DNA from 3 places in the Mesorhizobium sp. WSM4833 genome. Region 3 is predicted to be linked to each of the others. Evidence: riboswitches for the same ligand, from Rfam matches in the RefSeq annotation. Region 3 holds a riboswitch; each other region holds the start of a gene.
What was found. Region 3 has a riboswitch for cobalamin ahead of metE (5-methyltetrahydropteroyltriglutamate--homocysteine S-methyltransferase). Riboswitches for the same ligand answer to the same signal wherever they lie in the genome.
Positions count from the first base shown of each region.

Region 1: it holds a riboswitch for cobalamin, as region 3 does, so the genes downstream of both, AC0L2D_RS01655 (DUF1636 family protein) here and metE (5-methyltetrahydropteroyltriglutamate--homocysteine S-methyltransferase) in region 3, are expected to answer to the same signal.
Region 2: it holds a riboswitch for cobalamin, as region 3 does, so the genes downstream of both, AC0L2D_RS13065 (ABC transporter ATP-binding protein) here and metE (5-methyltetrahydropteroyltriglutamate--homocysteine S-methyltransferase) in region 3, are expected to answer to the same signal.

Region 1 covers NZ_JBVVQG010000001.1:324,968-331,385, forward strand. Annotated here, with positions in the region: gene AC0L2D_RS01640 (NuoB/complex I 20 kDa subunit family protein) at 1-147, opposite strand, end outside; gene AC0L2D_RS01645 (NADH-quinone oxidoreductase subunit A) at 138-503, opposite strand; gene AC0L2D_RS01650 (winged helix-turn-helix domain-containing protein) at 835-2,034, shown strand; cobalamin riboswitch at 2,065-2,268, shown strand; gene AC0L2D_RS01655 (DUF1636 family protein) at 2,308-2,736, shown strand; gene cobW (cobalamin biosynthesis protein CobW) at 2,739-3,776, shown strand; gene cobN (cobaltochelatase subunit CobN) at 3,795-6,418, shown strand, end outside.
Region 2 covers NZ_JBVVQG010000006.1:5,361-11,778, forward strand. Annotated here, with positions in the region: gene AC0L2D_RS13055 (alanine racemase) at 1-1,030, shown strand, start outside; gene AC0L2D_RS13060 (AraC family transcriptional regulator) at 1,036-1,869, opposite strand; cobalamin riboswitch at 2,105-2,311, shown strand; gene AC0L2D_RS13065 (ABC transporter ATP-binding protein) at 2,477-3,265, shown strand; gene AC0L2D_RS13070 (ABC transporter substrate-binding protein) at 3,315-4,262, shown strand; gene AC0L2D_RS13075 (FecCD family ABC transporter permease) at 4,292-5,278, shown strand; gene AC0L2D_RS13080 (phosphatidate cytidylyltransferase) at 5,304-6,239, opposite strand; gene AC0L2D_RS13085 (lysophospholipid acyltransferase family protein) at 6,239-6,418, opposite strand, start outside.
Region 3 covers NZ_JBVVQG010000020.1:21,906-28,323, reverse strand. Annotated here, with positions in the region: gene metK (methionine adenosyltransferase) at 1-1,024, shown strand, start outside; gene AC0L2D_RS28395 (adenosine kinase) at 1,131-2,123, shown strand; cobalamin riboswitch at 2,511-2,709, shown strand; gene metE (5-methyltetrahydropteroyltriglutamate--homocysteine S-methyltransferase) at 2,826-5,171, shown strand; gene tdh (L-threonine 3-dehydrogenase) at 5,833-6,418, shown strand, end outside.

The DNA.
Region 1 (6,418 bases), on a different contig from region 3:
AGTGACCAGAAAGCCCTTGTCGGCCAACTCATTGTTGATCTCGAGGAAGAAGGGATCGTCCTCCCCCACCGGCCTGCCGGTGTTGGGATCGATGATGCCCTTGGGCTTCGGCGCGACGAGGGTGCCTGAACTGTCGTTCAATCCCATTCCAGCGCTCCTTTTTTCCATTCATAGGCAAAGCCGATGGTCAGCACCGCCAAAAAAACCATCATCGACCAGAAACCGAGCATTCCGATCTTCGAAAACGACACCGCCCACGGAAACAGGAAGGCTACTTCCAGGTCGAAGATGATGAACAGGATCGACACCAGGTAGAAACGGATGTCGAACTTCATGCGGGCGTCGTCGAACGAGTTGAAACCGCACTCGTAGGCGGAAAGCTTTTCGGGATCGGGATTGCGGTAGGCCACCAGGAAGGGCGCGGCCAGCAGCGCCAGGCCGACAACCAGCGCCACGCCTATGAACAGGACGATGGGCAGGTATGAGCTCAAGAGTGCGTTCATGCTCGGCTTTCCGTTGGCGCCAATCCACGTTGATTACAGCACCGGACCCTAATGCGGAAGCGTGACAGTTTAACCGCTGAACCGTTTTAAGGGCCTATGCTGCAACGCGGCGAGGGTTAGCGCAGCACTTCCAGCGAAGCAAGTCAAACCTTGTTCAAAACATCGACCTGGACGGCATATCGCGGCAAACTGGTCCGATCCGCTCCTGTTTGATTTCCTTCGCTTTTTACTCCACTTTTCTCTCCTGACATGGATGCCGCCAAAACCCTGCTAGCATGGGTTGGAATCAGCCATTCGACCCTCGGTCAAAACACGTCAAAGTGATACCTGCATGAAGGAAAAGATCTCGCTCCCGATGGCCCGGCGCATCGCCCTTGCCGCCCAGGGGTTCCTCGATCCTCGCCCGACCGGCACGCCCGACCGCCGGCATTTTGCCCGCACGCTCTCCCGCACCGGCCTATTGCAGATCGATTCCGTCAGCGCGGTGGTGCGCGCTCATTATATGCCGCTTTATTCGCGCCTTGGCCCCTACCCGCTCGCTCTGCTCGACAACGCGGCCGTGACGCGCAAGCGCATGGTTTTCGAATATTGGGCGCACGAGGCCTCCTTCCTGCCGGTCGAGACATACCCGCTGATGCGCTGGCGCATGCAGCGCGCCGAGCGGGGCGAGGAAATGTATCTGGGTCTCGCCAAATGGGGCCGCGAGCACGCCGCCTACATCGAAGAGATCTACCGCGAGGTCGCCGAACGCGGCCCGATCGCCGCTTCCGCGCTGGAGGGCCAGAAAGGTTCGGGCGGCTGGTGGGGCTGGAGCCATGCCAAACACGCCTTCGAATGGCTGTTCTGGGCCGGCCGCATCACCACGGCGCACCGCCGCGGTTTCGAGCGCTTCTATGACCTGCCCGAGCGCGTGCTGCCGCAGGCGATCCTCGATCTGCCGGTGCCGACGCCTGAGGACGCGCACCGCGAATTGCTGCGCATTTCCGCCCGCGCCCACGGCGTGGCGACTTCAGGCGATTTGCGCGATTATTTCCGCCTGTCGCCGGCCGATATGAAAGGCCGGTTGGAGGAACTGGTTGAAACGGGCGAGTTGCTGCCGGTGCGTGTCGAAGGCTGGGACAAGCCGGCCTATCTTCACCGGGACGCCCGTCTGCCGCGCAAAGTCGAGGCCCGCGCCTTGCTGGCACCCTTCGATCCGGTCGTCTTCGAGCGCTCGCGCACCGAGCGGCTGTTCGATTTCCACTACCGCATCGAGATCTACACACCTGCCGACAAGCGGCAGTATGGCTATTATGTCCTGCCGTTCCTGCTCGGCGACAGGATCGTGGCACGCGTCGACCTCAAGGCCGATCGCCCGGCCAGCATACTGCGCGTCCATGCAGCCTATGCGGAGCCCGGTGCGCCGCCTGAAACCGCTGCGGAGCTGTTCGAGGAATTGAAGCTGATGCAAGGTTGGCTCGGGCTCGAACGCATCGAAGTGACGCCTGCCGGGGATTTGGGGCCGGCGCTGGCCGACATAGCCGTGTCGTAAGCTCGCGTTGACACCGCCGCCCGCAAAAGCCTAAATCCGGTTCCAGATGGTCCCTTGCCCGCAACGGCAAGGGCTAAGAGGGAATGCGGTGCGGGGCAAAATCCCAAATCCGCGGCTGTCCCCGCAACTGTAAGCGAAGAGCCAAGGCCGAAAACCACTGGGAATTCCCGGGAAGGCGGCTACCCAAGGCGATGACTCGCGAGCCAGGAGACCTGCCGTCTGCGACTGTAGAATCCGATCGCCCGGCGGGTTTCCGGGCAAGGAGCCCGATCTTTGGACCACGACAGCAGTTTTTCGGCTGGCACAGCGGATATTTCGTCCGGCCATGATGATGCCTTGGCCGGCGTCACCATCATCGTCTGCGGCTCCTGCCGCAATGAGACCGGCTCCGACGCTCATCCCCGCGCCGGCGAGTTGCTGACGGACGACACGCGCCGCGCCGCCGCTGGCGACGATATCCGCATCCGCAGCGTCGAATGCCTTGGCAATTGCAAGCGGCGCCTCAGCGCCGCGATCCTGCGCGACGGCTGCTGGAGCTATGTCTTCGGCGACCTGACCGCGACCAGCGGCGCCGACCTCGTGACAGGCGCAAAGCTCTTCGCCACCTCGAAAGATGGCCTGATCCCGTGGCGTGGCCGCCCCGATAGCCTCAAGCGCGGCCTCGTGGCCCGCATTCCACCCATCGACATGCTGAAGGATTGACCATGACCACTTCCGTATCCCGCGTTCCCTGCACCGTCGTCACTGGCTTCCTCGGCGCCGGCAAGACGACGCTGGTCCGCCATCTCCTGGAAAACGCCGGCGGCAAGCGCATTGCCATCATCGTCAACGAATTCGGCGACATCGGCATCGACGGCGAGATTCTCCAAGGTTGCGGCATCGATACCTGTCCGGAGGAAAACATCGTCGAACTGGCCAATGGCTGTATCTGCTGCACTGTCGCCGATGATTTCGTCCCGGCGCTCGACCAAATCCTGTCGCTGACGCCGAAGGTCGACCATATCCTGATCGAAACCTCGGGCCTGGCACTGCCCAAGCCGCTGGTCCAGGCCTTTCAGTGGCCGAGCGTGAAAAGCCGGGTGACCGTCGATGGCGTCATCGCCGTGGTCGACGGGCCGGCATTGGCCGAAGGCCGCGTCGCCAACGACATGGAGGCCCTCCAGGCGCAGCGCGCCGGGGACGAGACGCTCGACCACGACGATCCGGTGGAAGAACTGTTCGAGGACCAGATCGCCTGCGCCGACCTGATCATCCTGTCGAAGAGCGACCTGATGGACGCCGCCGGCACCGCCCGCGCCAATGCCATCATTGGCGAACACTCCGCCCGCGCAGTGAAGATCGTGCCGACCTCGCATGGCAAGGTCGATCCCTCCGTGCTGCTCGGGCTCGGTCTCGCCGTCGAGGACGACATCGAGAACCGCAAATCCCATCATGACGGCGCCTTCGACCACGAGCATGACGACTTCGACACCTTCATTGTCGACATAGCCTCGGTCGCCAATCCCGATGAACTGGCAAAACGCGTCGCCACGGTCGCAGAAGAAGAGAACGTGCTGCGTGTAAAAGGCTTCGTCGAGGTCGGCGGCAAGCCGATGCGGCTGTTGCTGCAGGCCGTCGGGCCGCGCGTCAATCATTACTATGACCGTGCCTGGACCGCTGAGGATGACCGCCGTTCGCGCCTCGTCGTCATCGGCCTGAAGCGGCTGAACCGTCCGGCGATCGAGCGTATACTCGCCGGCTGATTTCGGACACGGGTCGCGATGCACATCCTCACCACGACATCCGCCTCGCTCGACGACCTCGCCGAGCCGGTCGATCTGCGGCAGACGCCGGCGGATATCGTGGCGCTGTCCTTCACCGACAGCGACCTCGCCGGACTGGCGGCAGCGTGGAAGGCCGACGCCGACCGCCTGCCCTCGATGCGGCTGGCCGCACTGCGCGACCTGCGCCATCCCATGTCCGTCGACCTCTGGGTCGACAGCGTCGCCCGCCATGCCAAGATCATCCTCGTGCGCATCCTCGGCGGCTATGACTGGTGGCGCTACGGCTGCGACCAGCTTGCCTCGACCGCCCGCGAACGCGGCATAAAACTGGCGCTGCTGCCCGGTGAATGCCGCGACGAGGATCTGCGCCTGATCGAAGCCTCGACGCTGCCGCGCGAGGAGTTGGACGGCCTGCTCGACTATTTCCGCGAGGGCGGCCCGGCGAATATGAGCGCACTGGTGCGGAAATTGGCGCGGCTGGCGGGGTCGGATGCGGAAGTTATCGGCCCGGTGGTGGTGCCGAAAGCTGGTTTTTACGTGCCTGGAAGTGGAGTTGTGGAGAAGCGGGACTTATCGAATGCTGGCGCTTACAACGTCAACGCTCCTATCATCCCCATCCTGTTCTATCGCTCGATGCTGCTGGCCGCCGATGTCGCGCCCATCGATGCGCTTGTTGAAGCGCTGCGGCAGCGCGGCATCGACCCAGTCCCGATCTTCGTCTCCAGCCTCAAGGACCCAACCTCCCTCGCCTTCGTGGAAACAGCACTGACGGCGCTGAAGCCCGCCGCCATCATCACCGCGACCGCTTTCGCCTCAGGCGCCGAACCCGGCATCGAAACGCTGTTCGACCGCGCCGGCGTGCCTGTCTTCCAGGTCATCGTCGCCACCACCCGCCGCGACATCTGGCAAAACAACCAGCGTGGCCTGGCACCCGCCGACCTCGCCATGCATGTCGTGCTGCCCGAACTCGACGGCCGCGTCCTCGCCGGCGCCATTTCCTTCAAGGGCGAGACCGAGACCGATCCCGCACTCGGCCACCGCGCCTTCGCCAACCGGCCGGAACCGGATCGCGTGGCGCAGGTCGCTGACCGCGTCGCGGCCTTCATCAAGTTGCAGGAGACACCCCGCGCCGGGCGCAAGCTGGCCATCCTGATCCCGGATTACCCTAGCGCTCCTGGTCGAACCGGCTATGCCGTCGGCCTCGACGTGCCGTCCAGCGTGCTCGCCATGCTGCATGACCTGAAGGAGCAGGGCTATGTGGTTGAGGGGATTCCGCAGACGCCGCGTGGGTTGCTGGATTTGCTGGAAGCCAGCGATACTGGATTGGCCTTAGATAACTACATTGCCTTCTCGACGGAGTTGCCGACTGCGGCAATTACTGCGGTCGAAGCCGCTTGGGGCAAAGCGGAAGACGAAACAGGTTTGCGCGGAAGCTTCCCCTTCCGCGCCGCCACCTTCGGCAACGTCACCATCGCCCTCGCCCCCGACCGCGGCCGCTCCGTCGACCGCCGCGCCGACTACCACGACCCGACGCTGCCCCCGCGCCATGCGCTGATCGCCTTCGGCCTCTGGCTGCGCAAGTCGCTCGGCGTCCACGCGCTGGTCCATGTCGGCGCCCATGGCACGCTTGAATGGCTGCCGGGCAAAACCGTTGCTCTGTCGGAAAACTGCTTTCCGGAGATCGTCACCGGTCCCCTGCCCGTCATCTATCCCTTCATCGTCTCCAACCCGGGCGAAGCGGCGCAGGCCAAGCGGCGCATTGCCGCCGTCACCCTTGGCCATTTGCCGCCACCGCTGACCGGCGCCGGGCTGGACGAAAACCAGCACAAGCTCGAGCGGCTGGTCGATGAATATGCCCAGGCCGACGGGCTCGACCGTCGCCGCCGTGACCGACTGGCGAAACTGATCGTCGACACCGCGCAAAAAACCGGTCTGGCCACCGAAGCCGGCGTCGCCACGACCGACGCGCCGGACGAGGCGCTGCGCCGCATCGACGCCTGGCTTTGCGATCTCAAGGATTTTGCCATCAAGGACGGGCTGCATATCTATGGCCGCGCTCCGGAGGATGAGCCCGACGCCATGCGGCGACAAAGCGCTGAAGCCGAGAAGACGGCGCTGCTTGCCGCGCTCAATGGCGGCCACGTCAAGGCCGGTCCGGCGGGCGCGCCTGCGCGCGGCCGCTCGGACGTCTTGCCCACCGGCCGCAATCTGTTCACCTCGGACCCGCGCACCATGCCGACGCCGACCGCCTATGATCTGGGCAAGGCCGCGGCGGAGGAAGTCGTGCGCGGCTACATGCAGTCGCATGGCGACTGGCCACGCTCGCTGGTCATCGATCTCTGGGGCTCGGCATCGCTGCGCACCGGCGGCGAGGAGATCGCTCAAGGCCTGGCGCTGATGGGCTGCCGGCCGCAATGGGATTTGGCCACCGGCCGCATCACCGGCATCGAAGTGCTGCCGCCGGCCACGCTCGGAAGGCCACGCGTCGATGTCACATGGCGCATATCGGGCCTGTTCCGCGACATGTTCCCGACCCAGATCGCGCTGATCGATGCCGCAGCCAACGCGGTTGCCGCGCGCGACGAGGAGGATTCGGAAAACCCGCTCGCGGCCAAAACCCG
Region 2 (6,418 bases), on a different contig from region 3:
AGGGAGGCTGGATCCCGGCCTGGCCGTGCGGCTGGTCGACAAATCGCTCGCCTGCCTGCCGCTGCTTGCGCATATAGGCAAGGCGCTTCGCCATGAGCGCTTCATGACCTTCCACCCGCCGATCAGCGAGGCGGTGCTGAAGGCGTTTCCGGATGCCGATCTGCTCTACGGCAAGCCGATGCCGATCGGTGCGGCAAGGGCTGCGCTGGTGAAGGATGATGCCGACTGGTCGCGTGTCTGCTGGCTGATCGACAGCGAGGAGAGACTGGCGGAATACGGTGCTCTCGCTGACGAACTCGGCATCGGCCTGCGCATCGCTTTCGAGATCGATGTCGGGCTGCATCGCGGCGGCTTTGCTGATCCCGCGGCCTTGTCGAAGGCGTTGAGCGCGTTGCCGGCCCGGCTGCATTGCGAAGGCGTCATGGCCTACGAGGCGCATGCGCCGCTCATTCCCGGCCTTTTCGGCGGACCGGCAAAGGCATTGGCGGAGGCGTCGGCGCAGGCTGCGGCGTTCGTCGCCTGTCTCGGCGCCGACCAGCGCCGTATCCTCAACATCGGCGGCAGCAAGACCGCACTGCTTCATCGTGGCGGCGCGGCCAATGAAGTGTCGATGGGCTCGGCCTTCGTGCTGCCCAGCGACTTCGATACGCCAGGCCTCGACGGCTTCCAGCCGGCGGCTTTCATCGCTACGCCGATCCTGAAAGTGGTCGAGCCGATGCTGCCTGGCCCGCCGGCCGTCACCCGCCTGCTGCAGGCGCTCGGCCGCTTCCCGCGCAAGGGCTGCTATCTCTATGGCGGCAAGTGGATGGCCGAGCCGGTCTTCCCCCAAGGCATGAAGACGAACGGCCTGCTCGGCCTGTCCTCCAACCAGCAATTCATGGGCTTGCCTGCCGATGCGACCGCAAGGCCAGGCGACTACGCGTTTCTAAGGCCGACGCAGAGCGAGGCCGTGCTGCAGCAATTCGGGTCGATCGCCGTGTTTTCCGGCGGAAAGGTCATCGATCGCTGGCCGGCGCTGCCGATGGCGTGATCGAGCTACCCCTTCACCGGTACCCAGATCTCCAGCCCGCCATTGCCGCTGTGGGCATCGAACTCCGGTCCATAGCGCTCGAATTCCGGTGCATCCGCGATTTCGTGACCGGAGTCGGGCAGCCAACTGTTCCAGATCGTGTTGATCGTCCGGCGGATGGATGAGATGTGCTCGCGGTGCGAGAACACCGCATATTTCTGCGCCGGCACCCGCACCCGATAGAAGTCCTTCGGCAGATCCGCAAAGCCGGACACTTCGACGCCGACGACATAGTCGAAATTGCCCGCGTCGTCGCCGTTAAGGCACACGCCGTAGAAAACGCCTGAGATCTCGCCGGGGATGTTGCCGATATAGGGTGCAAAACGCTGCCACTGCATCGGAATCCCGGCGCTGGTTTCACAGCTGTAGCGTTCGCCGAGGCCGGCGATCAGGAACGGCCGGCTGGTCTCGAAGCGCGGTGGTTCGAGATTGGTGAGGAAGGACTGGTCCATCAGGATCGGCTCCACGAGGTCGAGGTTGTTGGTCGAGCCTTGCGCGCGCACCAGTTCCGGCGTGGTGCCGAACTGATCGCGGAAGGCACGGGTGAACGCCTCATGCGAGTTGTAGCCGGCGTCGAGCGCGACGGCGAGGATGTCGGGCGCTCCGCCGGCCAGCTTGCGCGCCGCCTCGGTCAGCCGGCGTGAGCGCATGTAACCCATCACCGAGCGGCCGGTTGCGGCGCCGAAGGCGCGCGTCACATGAAAACGCGACACGCCGCTGCTTTGCGCGACATCGTCAAGCGAGATCGCCTCCGGCAGATGGCTCTCGACGAACCACAGCGCTTTCTCGGTCGGGTTCATGGGGCTCCTTTTCGCATTGGCCGGATCATCTTGGCGTTTCCTGGCGCGGCCAGTTTGATCGAAATTGCGCATTCCGTGCAATCTGCGCCGATCCCATGGGCTTTCGCTTGACAGCGGGCCGCGTCATCTCCTAAGAATGTTATGTTATTACATAAAGTGAGCGTGCAATGCCTGTTTCCGTTAGCTGGCCCACCACTTCGTCCGAGAAATCCATTGCGAAGCGTTTGGTGGAAATCTACGCTGAAGTGGTGATGGTCCCCGAGCCGAAAGGCGAGGGGTGAAAAGGGAACACGGTGAGGCCTGTTCAGGTCGAGGCCGTGGCTGCCCCCGCAACTGTAAGCGGCTAGCAAAATCCGTGAATGCCACTGGCCGGCAAGGCTGGGAAGGCAGGATGGCGCAACGACCCGCGAGCCAGGAGACCTGCCATCACTGAGTTGACCGGACGGGGTGTGCCGGGAGGAAACGCGAGTCCCGGTCTTGTCGGCCGCTTCGCCAGCTTCCTTCCGTCGCCAGTTTTGGAAAGTGACGGAAAGTTGGACGGCTCCATCGATCATCGCATCACCATGCGCACGCTTTGCCGTCCCCGCAATCCGGCGGGCTGCAGCCGATGAGCGCAGCGCTTCTCGAAGCCCATGACCTCTGTGCCATGGCGAATGGGCGGAATCTGGTCCAGGCGGTCAGCTTCTCGGTGGCCGCTGGCGATCGCCTTGCCATCATCGGTCCCAACGGCGCCGGCAAGACGACGCTGCTGCGCATGCTGTCGGGCATGCTGCGGCCAAGTTCCGGCGAGGTGAAGCTTGGCGGGCGGCGGCTGGACAGGATTTCGGCCGCCGAGCGGGCGCTGCATATCGCCGTTGTCGGCCAGACCGACCAGCCCGATCCACGGCTGGCGGTGATCGATTATGTCGAGCTTGGCCGGGTCCCGCACGCCGGACTGAGGCGCAGGCGCGAGGAACGCGACATTGTCGTCGATGCGCTGCGCCGGACCGGCCTGCTGCCGCTGCTTGGCCGCACCGTCGGCTCGCTGTCGGGCGGCGAGCGCCAGCGCGCCCAACTGGCGCGCGCCATCGCCCAGCAGCCCAAAATCCTGTTCCTCGACGAACCGACCAACCATCTGGACCCGCGCGCCCGCGGCGAACTGCTCGACCTCGTGGCAGGCTTTGAGATGACGGTGATCGCGGTGCTGCACGATCTGGCGCTGGTAGCACCCTTCGCCACCAGGGTGGCGGTGATGAACCATGCCCGTCTGCAAGCGCTCGCCGCACCGCGCGAAGCGCTGGCCCAACAGCTGATCCGCGAGATTTTCGGCATCGATGTGCTGCGCCTGCGCCATCCGACCGAGGATCGAGAGTTGACGGTGTTCGAGGTTCCGAACCGTGCCGCGCCGCCGTCGTGATTGAAGCCGTTCCATAGTCGACCCGATCCCACCCACAAGGAGCATACCCGTGAAACGCCTCGCTTTTTCGCTTGCCGTCTCGCTGCTGACCTCGACCGCCTTCGCCTTCCCGGTAACCGTCGACAGCTGCGGCAAGCCGCTGACCTTCGACGCGCCGCCGAAGCGCGCTGTCATCCATGATCTGAACATGGCCGAGATGGCTTTCGCGCTGAAATTGCAGCCGTCAATCGTCGGCCTGACGGGCATCACCGGATGGTACAAGGTCGGTTCCGAATTCAAGGCAGAGCAGGGTTCGATCCCGGAGCTGGCGCCGAAATATCCGACGCTCGAAAACCTCGTGGCCGTCGAGCCGGATTTCTTCTTCGCCGGCTGGTACTACGGCATGAAGCCGGGTGGCGAGGTGACGCCCGACACGCTTGCCCCGCACGGCATCAAGACGCTGGTGCTGACGGAAAGCTGCGTCCATCTCGACAAGAGCCGCCCCGCCGCCTCGATGGACCTGCTCTATGGCGACGTCGAAAAGCTGGGCAAGATCTTCGGCAAGGAGACAGAGGCGGAAAAGCTTGTCTCTGGCTGGAAGGCGCAGCTCGCCGACATCACCGCCAAGGTCGGCAGCGCCAAGGGCACGCGGGTGTTCCTCTACGATTCCGGCGAGGACAAGCCGTTCACCGCAGGCAAGTTCGCCATCCCCAGCGCCATGATAACTGCCGCCGGCGGCGACAACATCATGGCTGACATGGACACCAGCTGGGGCAACACAGATTGGGAAACGGTGGCGTCGCGCAATCCGCAATTCCTCATCCTGCTCGATTACCAGGACGGTGGCGGCTACAGGAAGCTGCTCGATTTCCTGAAAGCGCATCCGGCCATGAAGGAGACCGACGCGGTCAAGAACGAGCGCTTCGTCGCCCTCCGCTACGCCGAGCTGACGCCTGGACCCGCCAACATCGAAGCGATCGACAAGATCGCCAAGGCCATGCACCCGGAAGCATTTTGAGCTTGCGCCATCCGGCATTTGCGTTGGCCATGCTGGCGGGAGCGGCGGCGATCGCCGCTCTCGCTCTGCTGTCGATCGCCTATGGCTCGACGCTGATCCCGCTGGCCGACGTTGTAGCAGCGCTTGGCCGCGCAATCGGCTTAGGCGGGCACGACGTGTCCGGGCCGGTCGGCAAGATCGTCGTCGATCTGCGGCTGCCGCGCACGATCCTGGCCATCTGCGTCGGCGCGGGCCTCGGCGTAGTCGGCGCGCTGCTGCAGACAGTGACCCGCAACGATCTCGCCGATCCGTTCCTGTTCGGCCTGTCGTCGGGCGCCGCCGCCGGTGCTGTTTCCGTCATCACCGTCTTCGGCGACAGCTTTGGCATCTGGACGTTGCCGGTCGCGGCCTTCACCGGCGGCATATTGGCCGCCGGCGTCGTCCTGCTGCTGGTCGCGCGGGTGAGGGGCCAAGGGCCGGAGCGGCTGATCCTCGCCGGCCTTGCCGTGTCCTTCATGTTCACCGCCTTGACCAACTACCTGGTCTTTGCCGGCGACCAGCGCGCCGCCCACTCCGTGTTGTTTTGGACGATGGGCGGCCTTGGCCTGGCGCGCTGGGACAATATCTGGTTGGGCGCGCTGGGTGCGGGCACCATTCTGGCTTACGCGCTGTGGAACCACCGCCGGCTCGATGCCTTCTTGGCCGGCGAAAACGCCGCCGAAAGCCTTGGCGTGCCAGTGGCGCGCATGCGCCGAATGACGTTTCTCGTCGCCGCCTTCTCGACGGCGATCCTGGTCTCTGTCGCCGGGGTCATCGGCTTCGTCGGGCTGATGATCCCGCATCTGTCGCGGCCGCTGGCAGGCCCCTTGCATCTGCGCCTGGTTGCCAGCTGCGCCGTCTTCGGCGCGGTGCTTTTGCTGGCCAGCGATCTTCTGGCCCGAACGCTGCTGCCGCCGCAGGAACTGCCGATCGGCATCATCACCAGCTCGGTCGGTGCGTTCTTCGTCGTCACCATGCTGATCCGCAACCGGCTTTGAGCGCGTTTGGCAACCGGTCGCCGGATCACACGGTCCAGAAATAGCGCACGATGTGGAAGAACACCGGGGCGGCGAAGACCAGGCTGTCGGTGCGGTCCATCATGCCGCCATGGCCTTCGATGAGATGGCCCCAGTCCTTGACGCCCTGGTCGCGCTTGATGGCCGAGGCGACCAGCCCGCCTAGGAATCCCATCGAGCAGGCGACGAAGGCCACGCCTGCCGCCTGCAGCGGCGAGAAGGGCGTCACGAACGACAACAGCGCGCCGAGCAGGCTCGCCGACACCAGTCCGCCGATCAGCCCTTCCCAGGTTTTCGACGGCGAGACGTTCGGCGAAAACCGGTGTTTACCAAACAGCTTGCCGAAGATGTACTGCAGCACGTCGCTGCCTTGCACGACGATGATCAGGAAGGCGATCAGCAGCAAGGTGCGGCCTTCGAAGCCTGGCACGTCGAGTGTCAGCAGGGCGGGGACGTGGCTGACGCAATAGACCGAGATCATCACCGCCCATTGCTGCGCGGCGATCCGCTCGAGGAAGCGTTCGGTGTCGCCATGCAGCGCCGTGATGGCCGGCATCAAGAGGAAGCAGTAGACCGGAATGAAGATGACGAAGAGCCCGTACCAGGCGGTCCACACCAGCCAGTACTGAAACGGGATGATGATGCCGAACATGCCGAGCAGCACCCAATGGTCGCTGCGGCGCGTATGCGTCAGCGTCACGAATTCGCGCAGCGCGGCGAAGGAAATCAGCGCAAACAGGATGGTCATCCCGTAACGGCCGAAGAAGAAGGCGACCGTCATCAGCGCCACCATCACCCACCAGGCGTTGATGCGCTGCGTGAGATTGACAAGCGTCGAGCTCAGCGGCTTCGGCGCTCGCGCCGAAAGGATGGTGGCGACGATGCTGGCGGTGGTCAAAACCGCCAGCAGGCCGATGATCAGGATGGAGATTTCGTGGCGCATCAATCGTCTCGCTCGGGACGCGGGTTGAGCGCCAGAAGCGCGGCGTGGGCGCGCTCGAGAAAGGCGCGGCGTTCTTCGCCCGGGCCAACCGCGACAGGCGCGCCGAAAACGACGCGGCACAGCAGCGGCACCGGCAGGAACTGGCCCTTGGGCAGCACGCGCGACATGTTCTCGATCCA
Region 3 (6,418 bases):
CGTTCTGGCTGGCGAGATCACCAGCCACACGCAGATCGATTACAGCCAAGTTGCCCGCGATATCATTTTGGACATTGGATATGACGACGATGCGATCGGCTTTGACGGCCGTCGTTGCGCCGTGATTTTGGCCTTGACCGAGCAGTCGCCCGACATCAGCCAGGGCGTCGACGAGGGACGAGGGCAGGATCTCGATCAGGGAGCAGGGGATCAGGGCCTCATGTTCGGGTACGCGTGCAACGAGACCGAAACATTGATGCCGTTGCCAATCCAACTTGCTCACGATTTGACAAAAAAACAGGCAGAGGTGCGCCAAACCGGACGCCTTGGCTGGCTTCGCCCGGACGTTAAATCTCAAGTCTCCGTCCGCTATGAGGGTTTGCGCCCGGTAGCGCTTGATACCATAGTCCTGTCGACGCAGCATGACGAGGAGGTCTCACAAGCCACGGTCCGCGAAGGCGTCATTGAGGAGATCATAAGGCCGGTCTTGCCTCACGACGACCTGGATACGACGAGGATAAGGTTCCTGGTCAATCCAACAGGCCGGTTCGTGGTCGGTGGGCCGCGCGGCGACTGCGGGCTCACCGGACGCAAGATCATCGTCGATTCCTACGGCGGGATGGGGCGTCACGGCGGTGGCGCCTTTTCGGGCAAGGACCCGTCGAAGGTTGATCGATCGGCCGCCTATGCGGCGCGGCACGTCGCAAAAAACGTCGTTGCCAGCGGCCTTGCGGAGGTCTGCGAGGTTCAGCTTGCTTACGCGATCGGTGTCGCCGCGCCGGTCTCTGTCCTCGTCAATACATTCGGAACCGCAAAGATTGATGAAAAGAGGATCGAGCGCGCCGTCCTTGAGCTTTTCGATCTCCGGCCGAAAGGCATCATTAAGGCGCTTGATCTCTTACGGCCGATTTACCGCAAGACCGCGACATACGGACACTTCGGCCGCGAAGAGCCGGAGTTCAGCTGGGAAAAGACGGACAGAGCTGACGAGCTGTTGCGAGAGGCAGGACCGGCAGCCGCGTGAGGCGCCGGTATTGGACGCGTCGGCATAGGGCGACCCATTCCACACTCATAAGAAACACCCGGTCGGGCGTGGCAGAAAGCCGGCAGGTTCCAAGGCGGAGACATTGATGCCGGATTATGACGTGCTTTGCATCGGCAATGCCATTGTCGACATCATCGCCCAGTGCGACGACGCTTTTCTCGAGACAAACGGCATCATCAAGGGTGCGATGAACCTCATCGACACCAAGCGCGCCGAGCTGCTCTACAGCCACATGGGACCGGCGATCGAGGCCTCGGGTGGCAGCGCCGGCAACACGGCGGCTGGCGTCGCCTCCTTCGGCGGACGCGCCGCCTTCTTCGGAAAGGTCTCCAACGATGCGCTGGGCGAAATCTACGCCCACGACATCCATGCGCAGGGCGTCGCCTTCGACACCACGCCGCTCAAGGGTGAGCCGCCGACGGCGCGCTCGATGATCTTCGTCACGCCCGACGGCGAGCGCTCGATGAACACCTATCTCGGCGCCTGCGTCGAGCTTGGCCCTGAGGATGTCGAGGCCGACAAGGCGTCTGGCGCCAAGGTCACCTATTTCGAAGGCTATCTGTGGGACCCGCCGCGCGCCAAGGAGGCAATCCGCCAGACGGCGAAGCTGGCGCACGCGGCGGGCCGCGAAGTGTCGATGACCCTGTCGGATTCGTTCTGCGTCGACCGCTACCGCGACGAATTCCTCGAGCTGATGCGTTCGGGCACGGTCGACATCGTCTTTGCCAACAGCCACGAGATCAAATCGCTCTACCAGACATCCTCGTTCGACGAGGCGCTGGCGCAGATCCGCAAGGATTGCCGGATAGCCGCCGTGACCCGCTCGGAAAAAGGCTCTGTCATCGTGCGCGGCGACGAGACCGTGGTGATCAAGGCGACCGCGATCAAGGAACTGGTCGACACGACGGGCGCCGGCGATCTCTATGCCGCCGGCTTCCTGCATGGCTATACGCAAGGCCGCGACCTGCAAACCTGCGGCGACCTTGGCTCACTGGCGGCCGGCTTGGTGATCCAGCAGATCGGCCCCCGGCCACGGCAAAATTTGCGCCGCGAGGCTGAGCAGGCGGGGTTGTTGTAGGGCAGCATCTCGGCCACGTATTGCCCACCTTTCCCTTTTGCAGGCTGTCCAGGCAAGCGCGTGTAAATCGAACGCGTACCAGTCCGAGAAGCATGCCGGTTTTTCTCCAAATTTCTGATTGTTGAGGCTCAGGAACATTGGCGCACTTCGGGCCAGTACTGCCGCCCGATGATGAATGGCCAACACGCGCCCTTTGACGAAGTCGTTTTGAGACGGGATCGTACAAGAGGCAGATTGCCCGAGGGGCGAGCCACAGTCTGCAAACATCGGAGCCGCAGAATGCTCAGCTCTACGGCGACATGGGACGTGGAACAAGCCGCAGGCGAACAATTCACATAAACACATAAACATTTCTTTATACGGAATTGACAAGAAATTGGGCTGCTGCGATTGTTCGCATGTCGTGGTTCTCCGCAAGGCGTTGCCGTAGCGGAGCTAAGAGGGAAGCCGGTACATGCCGGCGCTGCCCCCGCAACTGTAAGCGGCGAGCCAAACCCAACAATGTCATTGGGGCGAATGCCCCGGGAAGACGGGGCAGAGGCTGTGACCCGCGAGCCAGGAGACCTGCCTCGGTAAACAACGTCCACAGGCGGGGTGTCTGGTGGCTGCGGCAGCTCGGCGTTGATGCCGGCCTGCTAGCGCCTTCCTTGCCCCCCGCCCCAACCATCGGGGTATGGAATGAATGTCTCCCAGCAAGTTCCCATAGCAACGCTTGGCGTGCCGCGTATCGGTCGCCGGCGAGAACTGAAATTCGCTCTCGAAAGCTACTGGTCCGGAAAATCGTCTGCTGCCAACCTTCTGGCGACGGCGAAGGCACTGCGTGCCGCCAGTTGGAGCGAGCAGCACGACCGCGGCGTGTCGAAAATCCCGTCGAACGATTTCTCACTTTATGACCATGTGCTCGACACCGCGGCAATGGTCGGCGCCGTGCCAGCTCGTTACGGCTGGACGGGCGGCGAGGTCCCGCTCGACATCTACTTCGCGATGGCGCGCGGCACGCAAGGCGATACCGCGGGTTGCGGACAGGCCAGTCACGGGCATGCAGTTCAGGGGCAGCGCGTAACCGCGATGGAAATGACCAAATGGTTCGACACGAACTACCACTACATCGTGCCGGAGCTGGGCGACGATCAGACCTTCGCCCTCTCGTCAACCAAACCAGTCGATCACTTTCTGGAGGCAAAAGAGCTCGGCATCCATACACGCCCGGTCATCCTTGGACCGGTGACCTTCCTCAAGCTGGCGAAGTCTCCCGATCAGGGCTTTAATCCCATAGCGCTGCTACCGCGGCTGCTGCCCGTCTACGAGCAACTCCTGCAGAGGCTGGAACTCTCGGGGGCCGACTGGGTGCAGATTGATGAGCCGGCGCTTGTGCTCGACCTTAACCCGAACGAACGAGCTGCCTTCGAATTCACCTACGGCCAGCTGTCGAATGCCGCGCCCAAGTTGAAAATTATGTTGGCTACCTATTTCGGGCCGTTGGGAAACAATCTCGAGACCGCGGTTTCGCTGGGCCTGGCGGGCCTGCATCTCGACCTCGTGCGCGCTCCCGAGCAATTGGAGACGATTGGTCGGCTCGCACCGAAGGATCTGGTGCTCTCGCTTGGCTTGATCGATGGCCGCAATGTCTGGCGCGCGAACCTGACCGCCATTCTCGACCGCATCAAGCCGGTCATCGCCGGTTGGCCGCTCGACCGCGTCGAAATTGCGCCTTCCTGCTCGCTGCTTCACGTGCCGATGGACCTGCGGATGGAGACCGCGCTCGTTGTAGACGTCCGTTCGTGGCTGGCATTCGCCGCCCAGAAGACTGAAGAGCTGCTCGTGCTGGCCCAAGCCTTGTCCGAAGGCTGGGAGGCCGTAACAGGCGGGCTGAAGGCTTCTGATGAGGCGGCCGCCGCGCGCGCAATGTCGACAAAGGCCCATGATCCGCTCGTCCGCGGGCGAGTCAGCAGCATTGACGGCGCCATGAAGCAACGAAAGAGCGCATTTGCCAAGCGCTCGAGAGTCCAGGCTGACACGCTCGCCCTGCCGTTGTTCCCGACGACGACCATCGGGTCCTTCCCGCAGACGCCCGAGGTGCGCAGGGCACGCTCCGCTCATGCGAAGGGTCGGCTGAGCTATATCGACTATCAGACCTTCCTGAAGAAGGAGACTGAGTGGGCCGTCCGTTGGCAGGAGGAGATCGGGCTCGACGTGCTGGTACATGGCGAGTTCGAACGAAACGACATGGTGCAGCATTTCGGCGAGCAGTTGTCCGGCCTCGCCTTCACCCAGCATGGCTGGGTGCAAAGTTACGGCTCCCGGCTCGTGCGCCCTCCCATCATCTTCGGCGACGTATCGCGGCCCAATCCGATGACGGTTCTCTGGTGGCAATTTGCCCAGTCGCTGACGAAAAAGCCGGTGAAGGGCATGCTCACGGGCCCAGTGACGATTCTTAACTGGTCTTTTGTTCGCGACGACGTACCTCGCGCCGAGGTCTGCCGCCAGATTGCACTCGCCATGCGCGATGAAGTGGCCGACCTCGAAAGAGCTGGCGCAAGAGTGATCCAGATCGATGAGGCTGCGTTTCGCGAAGGCTTGCCCCTGCGGAAGTCCGAGTGGAAGCATTATCTCGGCTGGGCTGTCGAATGCTTCCGGCTCGCCTCGACGGGTGTAGAGGACGCGACTCAAATTCACACCCACATGTGCTATTCGGAGTTCAATGAAATCATCGACTCGATTGCTGAACTGGACGCGGACGTGATTTCAATCGAGACGTCGCGCTCCAAAATGGAACTGCTGGACGCCTTCACCAAGTCGAAATATCCGAACGAAATCGGTCCCGGCGTCTACGACATTCACTCGCCACGTGTCCCCGAGATCGGCGAGATCTTGCATCTTGCCCAACTGGCTCGCGAGCGACTGTCGGACGGCCAACTGTGGGTGAATCCGGACTGCGGCCTCAAAACAAGGAAATGGGAAGAGGTCCGCCCTGCCCTCATCAACATGATCGCTGCAGCCTGCGCGCTGCGGGAGAAAGTGCAGGCGCAGGCCGCTGGGCCACTGTGACGGCAAACATGTGACCCGCGGGCCTCGCGGATAATTTGAGGCAGAAAGGACGGCAGCGAAAAGCCGCGAAGACGTCGGTCGACGCGTGCGAGTCCACCCTTGTCGTCCAGCCGAAGGCCGCTGGACGGCTGAGCGGCGGGGCACGATTTGGGACGCCGATTCTGGTCCGAGGACGGATGATTTCGGCCTCGAAATGGAGGAAGGCGGTTTTGTCCGTGAGCTTCTGCCTCACAGGGCCAGCGGCCGACAGACGCGAGGGATCAACGCTTGCAGATGCCGCCTGAGCACTGGCACTATCGAGATATCGGCGGCGAGGTCGACCCATCAAGAGCGTCGGTGTCGATTTGACTGCGTCGCATGTGGCGGACATCGACAAAATAGCCATACCGCCCAGCCGCAAGCTGCGACCATTCCTCATCGTTTCAATTGAAGCCGGCTGCATCTGGCACGGCGTGTGCTCCGCTCCTGCTGAAGTTCCGCTAGGACAGAGCTTTTCACGCGCGCACGGCTCGCGGTGGTGTGTTGCTTCGACACAAACGCCCCCGTGGACATTACGATCGGTCCAAGAATTCAGCTGTGCTCTCCGAGCCTATCTTTCCGTCATGCAGGCTACCCGAGCAGTCGGGAGGAGTGGAACCAACCAAGTTGTAAGGAGCACCTGATGTCTGACATGATGAAGGCACTGGTGAAGGCCAAGGCCGAACCGGGCATCTGGATGGAAGAGGTGCCGGTGCCGGAGATCGGCCCCAACGACGTGCTGATCAAGATCAAGAAGACGGCGATCTGCGGCACCGACGTGCACATCTACAATTGGGACCAGTGGGCGCAAAAGACGGTGCCGGTGCCGATGGTGACGGGCCATGAATTCGTCGGCACCGTTGCCAATTTCGGCGCAGCGGTCACCGAATACAAGGTCGGCCAGCGCGTGTCGGGCGAAGGCCACATCGTCTGCGGCCATTGCCGCAACTGTCGCGCCGGGCGAGGGCATCTGTGCCGCAACACGCTCGGCGTCGGCGTCAACCGGCCGGGTGCCTTCGGTGAGTATCTGGCGATCCCGCAGCACAATGTCGTGCCGATCCCCGATGATGTGCCCGACGAGATCGCGGCGATCTTCGATCCGTTGGGCAATGCCGTGCACACGGCACTCTCCTTCGATCTGGTCGGCGAGGACGTGCTGGTTACCGGCGCCGGGCCGATCGGGATCATGGGCGCGCTGGTGGCGCAATGTGTGGGCGCGCGAAAAGTCG